DNA from 2 places in the Sphaerotilus montanus genome. Region 1 is predicted to be linked to the other one. Evidence: predicted binding sites of a transcription regulator. Region 1 holds the regulator's gene; the other holds the start of a gene.

What was found. Region 1 encodes FNR, which switches genes on or off when oxygen is low (the NO sensors DNR and NnrR bind a similar motif). Its sites were predicted from a motif close to TTGATNNNNATCAA; they were not measured.
Region 2: the regulator FNR is predicted to act here: its motif matches at 2,552-2,565, upstream of BDD16_RS20490 (phenylacetic acid degradation protein PaaY).

What each region holds. Positions count from the first base shown of each region.
Region 1 is NZ_JACCFH010000001.1:145,226-150,598, forward strand. Features, by position in the region: gene icd (NADP-dependent isocitrate dehydrogenase) at 1-219, opposite strand, end outside; gene BDD16_RS00660 (urease accessory protein UreH domain-containing protein) at 282-1,004, opposite strand; gene hemN (oxygen-independent coproporphyrinogen III oxidase) at 1,033-2,496, opposite strand; gene fnr (fumarate/nitrate reduction transcriptional regulator Fnr) at 2,603-3,340, shown strand; gene BDD16_RS00675 (hypothetical protein) at 3,372-3,713, opposite strand; gene BDD16_RS00680 (hypothetical protein) at 3,716-3,955, opposite strand; gene ccoG (cytochrome c oxidase accessory protein CcoG) at 4,002-5,373, opposite strand, start outside.
Region 2 is NZ_JACCFH010000001.1:4,482,977-4,488,349, reverse strand. Features, by position in the region: gene pcaF (3-oxoadipyl-CoA thiolase) at 1-83, shown strand, start outside; gene BDD16_RS20500 (hypothetical protein) at 136-1,302, shown strand; gene BDD16_RS20495 (hypothetical protein) at 1,419-1,895, shown strand; gene BDD16_RS20490 (phenylacetic acid degradation protein PaaY) at 1,907-2,509, opposite strand; gene BDD16_RS20485 (enoyl-CoA hydratase-related protein) at 2,644-3,447, shown strand; gene paaI (hydroxyphenylacetyl-CoA thioesterase PaaI) at 3,474-3,908, shown strand; gene paaK (phenylacetate--CoA ligase PaaK) at 3,941-5,254, shown strand; gene paaA (1,2-phenylacetyl-CoA epoxidase subunit PaaA) at 5,278-5,373, shown strand, end outside.

The DNA.
Region 1 (5,373 bases):
CTCGCCGGCGTAGATTTCCATCCAGTGGATCTGGCGCTCGCCGCCATAGGCCTTGGCGACCGCGGCATCCACCACCTTGATCATCACGGGCGTGATGTCGAGGCCGGTGCCGTCACCCTCGATGAACGGGATGATCGGGTGGTTCGGGACATTCAGCGAGAAGTCCGCGTTGACGGTGATCTTCTGCCCGTCGGCAGGCACCGTGATGTGCTCGTACATGGTTCCGGCTCCGTGATGCGGTGGGTGAACTTGTTCTGTTCGGGGTCGAAAATGATTCTATGTCAGGCACACCAGGCCGCCAGGGTATCGGTCCAGAGCGCGTGTCCGAACGACCAGCCCACCAGCACCACGATGGTCGCGCCCGCCATCCGCAGCGACAGCGACGCCGGCGACACCTCGCCACGAACGCCCGCGGAACGCAAGGCAGCCGGTACCCAGCGCAGCCAGAGCGCCGGCCCCGCGAGCAGCCCCAGCACACTGGTGCTGGCGAAGACGGCCATGACGGTGGCCCCCTCGACAGGGGTGGAGGCGACCGACGCCATCAGCAGCGCCGCATGCAGCAGACCGCAGGGCAAGGCCGGCCACAGCAGACCCCAGGCGGCGGCTTTCACCTCGCCCGGCATGCGGATGCGGGCCGCGCCGTCCGGCAGGGCGGGACGTCCGCGCCGCTCCAGCCAGGCCGCCAGGCTCTCGGGCAGCGCACCCTTCAGGAGCATCCACAACCCCAGCAGCAGCAGGAAGACCTGCAGCCCGGTCCAGACCGGCCGCAGCCAGCCCGCCGACGCGGCCAGCCAGCGCAGCCCCCCCACCAGCGAAGCCGCCAGCGCACCCGCCACGGCATACGCCACCAGACGCCCCACCAGCATGCCGGCCACGGCGCCAGACGGCTGCTCGGGTTTGCAGCGCCGGGCAATCGCCGCACAGCCAGCCCCGCACATCGCCGCGCAATGCGGGGTACCGGCCAGCCCCATCAAGGCTGCTGTCAGCAGCAACGCACCCGTCATCCGATCACCTCGACGCCCTCGATCTGCCTCAGATCACCTTGGAAAACCGCTCCCGGCTGCGGTCGGCCCGCAGGTGCCGGTCGAAGACCATCGCCACCGAGCGCACGAAGTACCAGCCCAGCGGCGTGACCTCCAGCCCGTCCTCGTGGAGCGTGACGAGGCCGTCGTGCGCCAGGTCCTGCAGCGCCTCCAGTTCCTGCGCGAAGTACTGTCGCACATCGATCAGGTGCGCCAGCGCCACCGACTCGTAGCTCAGCCGCCCGTGGCACATGATGGACATGATCACCGCCCGCCGCACCAGATCATCGCGCGTCAGCGCCAGCCCGCGCACCACCGGCAGCGCATCGCCCTTGAGCAGGTCGTAGTACTCGTCCAGCGTCTTGGCGTTCTGGCTATACGTGGCCCCGATGCGGGAGATGGCCGACACGCCCAGGCCGATCAGGTCGCAGTCCGGCTGGGTGCTGTAGCCCTGGAAATTGCGGTGCAGGCGACCTTGGCGCTTGGCCTGCGCCAGTCCGTCCTCGGGCAGCGCGAAATGGTCCATGCCGATGTACTGGTAACCATGGCTGACGAAGCCGGCCAGCGCCTGCGCCAGCATGCCGACCCGGTCCGCGCCGCTGGGCAGTTCGGCCGGCACGATGCGCCGCTGCGGCTTGAAGCGCGTCGGCAGGTGGGCGTAGCCGTACATCGCGATGCGGTCCGGCCGCAGCAGCGCGACCTGGCGCACCGTGCGCTCGAAACTCTCGGGCGTCTGGCGCGGCAGGCCGTAGATCAGGTCGACGTTGATCGACTCGAAGCCCAGTTCCCGCGCGTCGCGCATCAGCGCCTCGACCTGCGCATGCGGCTGCACCCGGTGGACCGCCTGCTGCACCGCCGGGTCGAAGTCCTGCACGCCGAAGGAGACCCGGTTGAAGCCGAGCTCTTTCAGCAGTGCCAGCCGGTCACGGGTGACGGTGCGCGGATCGATCTCGATGGAATGCTCGCCCTGGGGCAGCAAGCGCACCCGGGCGGCGATCATGCCCACCACATGGCGGAGCTCGTCGTCGTCCAGATAGGTGGGCGTGCCGCCGCCAAAGTGCAGCTGGGACACCTGGGGCGCTTCGCCGAGCGCCTGGCAGACCAGGTCCAGCTCATGCTCCAGCGCCTTCAGGTAGGCCGCCACCCGGCTGTGGTCGCGCGTGACGATCTTGTTGCAGGCGCAGTAGTAGCAGACCGACTCGCAGAACGGGATGTGCACGTAGATCGACATCGGCACCCCCGCGCCGCCCACGCCCCCCAGATCCCCGCGCTGCGCCAGCGCCTGCGCACTGTGGCCAGCGGTGAAGGCCTCGACAAACCGGTCGGCCGTCGGGTAGGAGGTGTAGCGTGGCCCCGGCACATCCATCCGCGCCAGCAGCGCATCGGTCAGTTCCGGCGCAGCCACTGCCAGACTCGGCGCACCAGATTCGGCCGATGTGTCAGTGCGGCCACGGGAAAGTGTCGTATGTTCCATGGCACGCACTGTGCCGTCCCCGCGCCCGCCAGCCTTGACGCAGCTCAAGTGTGCTGCACGGCGGATGCACAAGAATCAGACAAGCTTGATCAACAGGGTTTGCAACATGCACGAAACGTCTACCACCCCACGCCTGGACGCCCTCAAGGTCGCCTGCTCGGCCTGCAACCTGCGCGAGCTGTGCCTGCCCGTGGGTCTGTCGGACGAGGAGCTGACTTCGCTGGACAACATGATCGGCACCCGCCGCGCCGTGCGCCGCGGCGAGAGCCTGTTCCACGCCGGCGAGACCTTCGCGGCGCTGTACGCGGTCCGCACCGGCTTCTTCAAGACCATCGTCTCCGCATCGGATGGCCGCGAGCAGGTCACGGGTTTCCAGATGGCCGGCGAGCTGCTCGGCCTGGACGGCATCAGCACCGACCGCCACTCCTGCGATGCCATCGCGCTGGAGGACTCGCAGGTCTGCATGATTCCCTATGGCCAGCTGGAGACGCTGTCGCGCGAGTTCACGCTGCTGCAGCACCAGTTCCACAAGATCATGAGCCGCGAGATCGTGCGCGACCACGGCGTGATGCTGCTGCTCGGGAGCATGCGGGCGGAAGAGCGTCTGGCCGCCTTCCTGCTCAACCTGACGCAGCGCCTGCAGGCACGCGGCTTTTCCCCGTCGGCGCTGGTGCTGCGCATGACACGCGAGGAGATTGGCAGCTACCTGGGCCTGAAGCTGGAAACGGTCAGCCGCACCTTCTCGAAATTCCAGGACGACGGTCTGCTCGAAGTCAAGCAGCGCGACATCCGCATCCTCGACCAGGCAGCACTGCAACAGGTCGTCAACGCAGCCAACTGCTGAACCGCTCGCCTGATGACCCGGCCGCAGCCCCTCAGAGGTGGTTGCGGTAAGGCTTGTTGAGGACGTTCGGCTCGACCAGGATCAGCTGCGTCAGCGCACTGCCCAAGCCGACCACCACCCAGAACACGAAGAAGGCCACGGTGTAGACCGCCTTGCGGTCGATCTCCACGGAGGCGCCGCCCAGCCAGTGCAGATCGCCGGGATCGACCAGCGAGAACACCAGCATCTCCAGCACGCCAGCCATCAGGAACGCCGGCCACGCCACGGCCGCCAGCCGCCGGGTGGGCGACGACATCGGGGGCACCATGTCCGCTGGTTCGGCCGCCTCGAACCGCTCGACCTCTTCGTCGGACGAGAGAAGCGGATCGGCCACGGTCATTTGACGCCCCCTGTGGCGGCATGGTTGCGCGCCTGCATGGCTGGCTGGTGCGCGGCGTCGGGTGTGGCGACCACCACGCTCTCCAGCACCGGATCCGGATAGCGGATCGCCAGACCGAGCGTGACGAAACTGGCCACGACCACGACCAGCGGGCCGCCGATCACCAGCCACACCATCTTGTACTTCCACCAAGGCATCGTGTCCTTGCCGGAGGGGGTCGTGTAGCTTGTCGTCATGCAGGAACTCCTGGATAAATACGGTCGCAGACAGTGTGCACGCCGTTCAGCGAGGCACGATGAAGGTCGACTTCTCGCGGACCACCGCGGGCGCACCCTTGGCATCCACCCGCTCGACATCGAAGTGGATCTCGTGCGAGCCCGGGCCTGCCTGGGTTGCCGCCTCGAACCCGGCCTGCACCGACACCGTCACCCATTGCGCCTCGGCAGGCCCGACCTCGATGTCGCTGGTCTGGTCCACCTTCAGGTCCGGCAGGCCGCTGGCAGCGATGCGGAAACGCTGCGTCTGCTCGGTCGCGTTCATGATCTGCAGACGATAGACGTTCTCGATGCGCCCTTCATCGACGATGCGGGCCAGCGTTGCCCGGTCGCGCACCACGTCCACGCGGAACGGCGAGCGCAGCCACAGGCTGGTGCCCACGGCCCCGACGATCAGCACGAGGATGGCCGTGTAGATCAGCACCCGCGGCCGGAAGGCGCGGCGCCACATCTGGGCACGCGTGAGGTGCTGCTGCAGGCTGTGCTGCGTGGCATAGCGGATCAGGCCGGGCTCGTAGCCCATCTTGTCCATGATGCCGTCACAGGCGTCAATGCAGGCCGAGCAGCCGATGCACTCGTATTGCAGGCCGTTGCGGATGTCGATGCCCGTCGGGCAGACCTGCACGCACACGCCGCAATCGACGCAGTCGCCCAGGCCCTTGGACTTGGGATCGACCTTCTTGCCACGTGCGCCGCGCGGGTCACCGCGTTCGGCGTCGTAGCTGATGATGAGCGTGTCCTTGTCGAACATCGCGCTCTGGAAGCGCGCGTAGGGGCACATGTACTTGCACACCTGCTCGCGCATGAAACCGGCGTTGCCATAGGTGGCGAACGCGTAGAACAGCACCCAGAACCACTCCCACGGCCCCAGGCCCAGCGAGAGCACCGAGGCACCGAGCGAGCGGATCGGGGTGAAATAGCCGACGAAGGTGAAGCCCGTCCAGAGTGCGAACAGGATCCAGGCAAGCTGCTTGCCGCCCTTGCGGAGGATCTTCTCGCCGTTCCAGGGGGCTGCATCCAGGCGCATGCGCTGGGCACGATCCCCTTCGAAACGGTGTTCGAACCACAGGAAGATCTCGGTGTAGACCGTCTGCGGGCAGGCATAGCCGCACCACAGACGCCCGGCCACCGCGGTGAACAGGAACAACGCGTAGGCCGAGATGATCAGCAGACCCGTCAGGTAGATGAAGTCCTGCGGGTAGAGCACCAGCCCGCCGATGTAGAACCGGCGGGTGAGCAGGTCGAACAGCACGGCCTGGCGGTCGTTCCACTGCAGCCAGGGCATGCCGTAGAACACGATCTGGGTGATCCAGACCAGCGCCCAGCGCCAGTTGGAAAAGAAGCCATGCACCGCACGGGGATAGATCTTCTTGCTCTTC
Region 2 (5,373 bases), 4.3 Mb from region 1:
ACCGCACTGGAGGCCGTTACGCGCTCTGCACCATGTGCATCGGCGTGGGGCAGGGCATCGCGGTGGTGCTGGAGCGGATCTGACGGGTGAGCGGAATGCGATGATCGTGCGGCTGCTGATCCTCGTGCTTGTCCCATGTCCACTCCTCTGGAACGCCGCCTCCTCCCCTTCATCGCCTGCCAAGGCGCCTTCTCGACGCTGATCGGCTTCGCTGGCGTACTCGTGTTTGCGCAGAGTGGCTGGACGATGGCCGTCGTGTTCACGGCGGTGATGCTGACGGCCACGGTGGTGTGCATCGTCGGCGCCTTCGCGCTGGGGCGGCGCTGGTCGTTGCAGCCGGTGCACCTGATCCGCGCCGGCTTCCTGCTCCCCGCGCTGGTGCTGCTGCTGGCGCAGGACGCGCCGTTGTGGCTGGCCGTGGCGATCGGCGCGTTCATCGGGCTGACCTGGGGCGCGCGGCTGTGGCTGGAGCTGAGCCTGCTCGCCGACGCCGACCGCGACCCCTACGCGGCCCACACCACCGTCTGGACCGTCTTCGCCGGGCTGTGCGCCACGCTGACGGTCACGCTGTTCCTGTCGATGACCGGTGAACGCGCTGCGGCGGTCTATGCCAGCTATGCCGCGCTGGCGCTGGTGGCCGCGGTCTGGGCGCCGCGCCGGTTGCCGCGCACGCCAGCGATCCATTGGGAGCGCCCGATGGCCGTGGTGCGGCAGCCCGGTTTCGTGCGCTGCCTGCCGCTGTACGGGCTGGAGTCGGGACTGATGGGCGTGGGCATGGTGCTCGGGGCCAGCGGCGCGGTGCAGGCGCTCGGTGTCGTGAGCCACTACGGCTGGACGGCCAGCGCCGCGACGGTGTTCGGCGGCCTGGCGCTGTTCGCGCTGCGCGGCCGTCGACATGCTGGCAACCGTCTGCGCTGGATGGCGCTGGCCGCCGTCGGCATGGTCGCCGCCCATCTGCTGCTGGGGGCGAGCGTCTGGCATCCGGCGCTCTACGTTGTCCATCTGCTGACACTGGCCGCCGTGCAACCGTTCTGGGCCGCCAGCGAGCAGGTGCTCAACCAGCGGCTGCTCGACCTGGAAGGCGCGCTGGCGGACCGGATCGTCGTGCGCGAGGTCGTGCTGTGGGCCTTCCGGATGCTGGCGCTGGGGGGCTTCTGGTGGAGCGTGCAGGGCTGGTCGCCGGTGCGGGTGCTGCTGCTGGGGGCGGGGCTGATGGCGGTGGCGGTCGTCCTGGAGTGGATGGTCGGCCGTGCCTGGCTGCGCCGTGACGAAGCGGGAGCGATTCCGGATGACGCCCGATGAATCGTGATGAATGGTGATGGCTGGTCCTGAAGCGAAAATACGCGGCAGACGCTCTGCATAATCGTCTCCAGAAGCCGGCAGTCATTTCTGCTGCTGGCAGCAAGGAGTCTGCGTTCATGACCCGGCCTGATCGAAAGACATTGCAGGAACCTGGAAGTCGGCGGATTGTCCGGACCGGCCGCACCATCGACGACATCAATGCCGCGGCCCGCGCCGGATTCCAGCCGCTGGTGCAGTTCTTGCGGCCGAGTCCAGACGTCCATTTCAGTGTGGCGATATTCCAGAACCACGCCACAGGCGAGATTCAAGAGTTGTCCTTTGATCTGCGTGAATGGCCCAGTGATGGAAAACTGGTCGCTGGCGGGTCGTATTACCCCTACCATTTCCCCAGTCCATTCGCCGCCTACCTGCTGCCCCGCGACCTCGTGGTCGGCGAGGAAGTGTGGCTGGACGACCTGATCGAGGATCTGGTGGCCGCCAGGGGCAGCAACGGCTTCCGTCCGCGCTTGTCCGCTGCTCCTGCCGTGTGGAATGGTCGGGGATTTGACATCCTCTTCGATCCCGTTCAGGACGCCGAATGCTGGATCGGATAGCGGTCGCGGTTTCAGCCCCGCTTCGTCGCGATCAGCGACTGCACCACCGAGCCTTGCAGCCGCGGCCGGTCCGCCTCCTCCTCCTGCAGCGGCTGGACCTCCACCATTGATGCCATGCAGCGCCGCGACAGCTCCTGGTAGACCTGCGTGCCCTCCAGCTTCCACGCGACTTCGTCGTCTGTGAGGTCGCGCAGCTTGCGCGCCGGCGAGCCGACCACCAGCGTGCGCGGCGCCACCTTCTTGCCCGCCGGCACGAACGCACACGCGGCCACGATCGCCGCCTCGCCGATCTCCGCCTCGTCCATCACGACCGCGTTCATGCCGACCAGCGCGTCGCGCCGCACGGTGCAGCTGTGCAGCACGGCGCCGTGGCCGATGTGGCCGTTTTCCTCGACGAGGGTGTCCTGGTTCGGGAAGCCGTGGATGACGCAGGTGTCCTGCACGTTCACGCCCCGGTGCAGCACGATGCGCCCGAAGTCGCCGCGCAGGCTGGCGCAGGGGCCGATGTAGCAGTCCGGGCCGACGATCACGTCGCCGATCAGCACGGCGGTGGGGTGGACGTAGGCGCTGGGGTGGACGACGGGCGTGACACCTTCGAGGCTGTAGCAGGGCATTCGGGAACCTTTCGGGGCGGTCAGGGTTTGTCTGGAGGGGGTTTGACTTGCGTCAGTGCAGCGCTGCAATCTAATATCTACCGAACGGTCGGTCAATTCAGAACGACCCGATGCGGTCACGAGGAGATCACTGCATGCCGGAGTCCCTGGTCCTGAAAGCGCAAGACGGCGCCGTGCTGACGCTGACGCTGAACCGCCCGGCGGCGCTCAACAGCTTCACCACCGCGCTGCACCGCGAACTGTTCACCGCGTTGGACGATGCCGCGTCGGATGCCAGCGTGCGCTGCGTGGTGCTGACCGGGGCAGGGCGGGCGTTCTGCTCGGGGCAGGATCTGTCGGACCCGGTGGTCACGCCGGACCTGACGCCCGGCGCGCCGCCCAAGGATCTCGGCCACGTCATCGAACACTATTACCGCCCGCTGGTGCTGCGGCTGCGCTCGATGCCGGTGCCGGTGGTCGCGGCGGTCAACGGCGTGGCGGCCGGGGCCGGGGCGAATCTGGCGCTGGCCTGTGACCTCGTGCTGGCGGGGCGCTCGGCCAGCTTCATCCAGGCGTTCACCAAGATCGGGCTGGTGCCGGACACGGCGGGCACCTGGCTGCTGCCGCGGCTGGTCGGTCGGGCGCAGGCGCTCGGGCTCGCGCTGCTGGGCGACAAGCTGCCGGCGGCCGAGGCCGAGCGGATCGGGCTGATCTGGCGCTGTGTGGACGACGCCGCACTGCAGGCCGACGCGCAGGCCCTGGCGCAGAAGCTCGCCGCGATGCCGACCGCCGCGCTGGTCGCCACCCGGCAGGCGATGGACGCTGCGCAGGGCATGGACCTCTCCGAAGCCCTCGACGCCGAGTGCACGCTGCAGCGCCACTTCGGCAGCGCACATGACTACCAGGAAGGCGTGGCCGCGTTCATGGCCAAGCGCGCCCCGACCTTCACCGACCGCTGAACCGCATCCCGGAAGACCGCTCCGACATGACCCCACAAGACACCGCCGACCACGTCGGCACCGGGATGATGGCCAATGACCAGGCCTGCCAGGCGCTCGGCATCCGCGTCACCCACATCGCGCCCGGCCGCGCCACGATGACCATGACCGTGCGCCCCGACATGCTCAACGGCTTCGCCATCTGCCACGGCGGGCTGATCACGACGCTGGCGGACTCGGCCTTCGCCTACGCCTGCAACTCCTACAACGAACTCACCGTGGCCTCGGGCCTGTCGGTGGACTTCGTGGCGCCCGGCCGCGAGGGCGACGTGCTCACTGCGGTCGCCGAGGAAGTCTCGCTCGCCGGCCGGACCGGCGTGTACGACGTGAACGTCACCAACCAGCGCGGCGAGCGCATCGCCGTGTTCCGCGGCCGCTCGTACCGCATGAAGGGCCGGCCGACCGTGCCGCCCGCCGCCTGAATCCAGACCAAGAAGACCAGGAGACCCTGCCCATGCCCGTGCGCCAACCCGCCCCCGGTGAGCTGGAACCAATCGAGACCGCCAGCCGCGACGAGGTCGCCGCGCTGCAGCTCGACCGCCTGCGCTGGACGCTGCAGCACGCCTACGACAACGTGCCGCACTACCGCGCCGCGTTCGACGCCAAGGGCGTGCATCCGAGCGACCTGAAATCGCTGGCCGATCTCGCGAAGTTTCCGTTCACGACCAAGAAGGATCTGCGCGACAACTACCCGTTCGGCCTCTTCGCCGTGCCGCGCACGCAGGTGGCGCGGGTCCATGCCTCGTCGGGCACGACCGGCAAGCCCACCGTCGTCGGCTACACCAAGGGCGACATCGACCGCTGGGCGGATCTGGTGGCGCGTTCGATCCGCGCTGCGGGCGGCCGGGCGGGCGACATCGTCCACGTCGCCTACGGCTACGGCCTGTTCACCGGCGGCCTGGGTGCGCATTACGGCGCCGAGCGGCTTGGCTGCACCGTGATCCCGATGTCCGGCGGCCAGACCGAGAAGCAGGTCCAGCTCATCACCGACTTCAAGCCCGACATCATCATGGTCACCCCCAGCTACATGCAGGTGATCGTCGAGGAGTTCGTGCGCCAGGGGCTCGACCCGGTGCAGTCGTCGCTGAAGGTCGGCATCTTCGGCGCCGAGCCGTGGACCGAGGCCATGCGCCGCGAGATCGAGGGCAAGGCGGGCATCGACGCGGTGGACATCTACGGCCTGTCCGAGGTGATGGGGCCGGGCGTGGCCAGCGAGTGCATCGAGTCCAAGGACGGCCCGGTGATCTGGGAGGACCATTTCTATCCCGAGATCATCGACCCGGAGACGGGCGAGGTGTTGCCCGACGGCTCGGAGGGCGAGCTGGTCTTCACGACGCTGACCAAGGAAGCGCTGCCGGTCATCCGCTACCGCACCCGCGACCTGACCCGGCTGCTGCCGCCCACGTCGCGGTCGTTCCGCCGCATCGGCAAGATCGTCGGCCGCAGCGACGACATGCTCATCATCCGCGGCGTCAACGTCTTCCCGACCCAGATCGAGGAGATCGTGCTGGCCCATCCGCAGCTCTCGGGCCAGTACCAGATCCAGGTCAGCCGCGAAGGCCCGCTGGACAAGGTGGGTGTGCGCTGCGAGCTGCAGCCGGGTGTGGTGCTGTCGCCGAGTGAGCACCAGGAGGTGGTCGCGTGGGTCACGCACCGCATCAAGACGCTGGTGGGCATCTCGACCAAGGTCGAGGTGCTGCCCACCGATTCGATCGAGCGCACGCTGGTCGGCAAGGCCCGCCGCGTCATCGACCAGCGCAAGCGCTGAATCCTCTGCTGAAAGGAATCCCCATGTACACACAGGCGATGGACACGATGGGCCGCGAAGAAGGCAGCCCCAAGGCGGTCCGCTCGGCCGAGGAAGCGCAGCTCGAAGCGCGCTTCGAC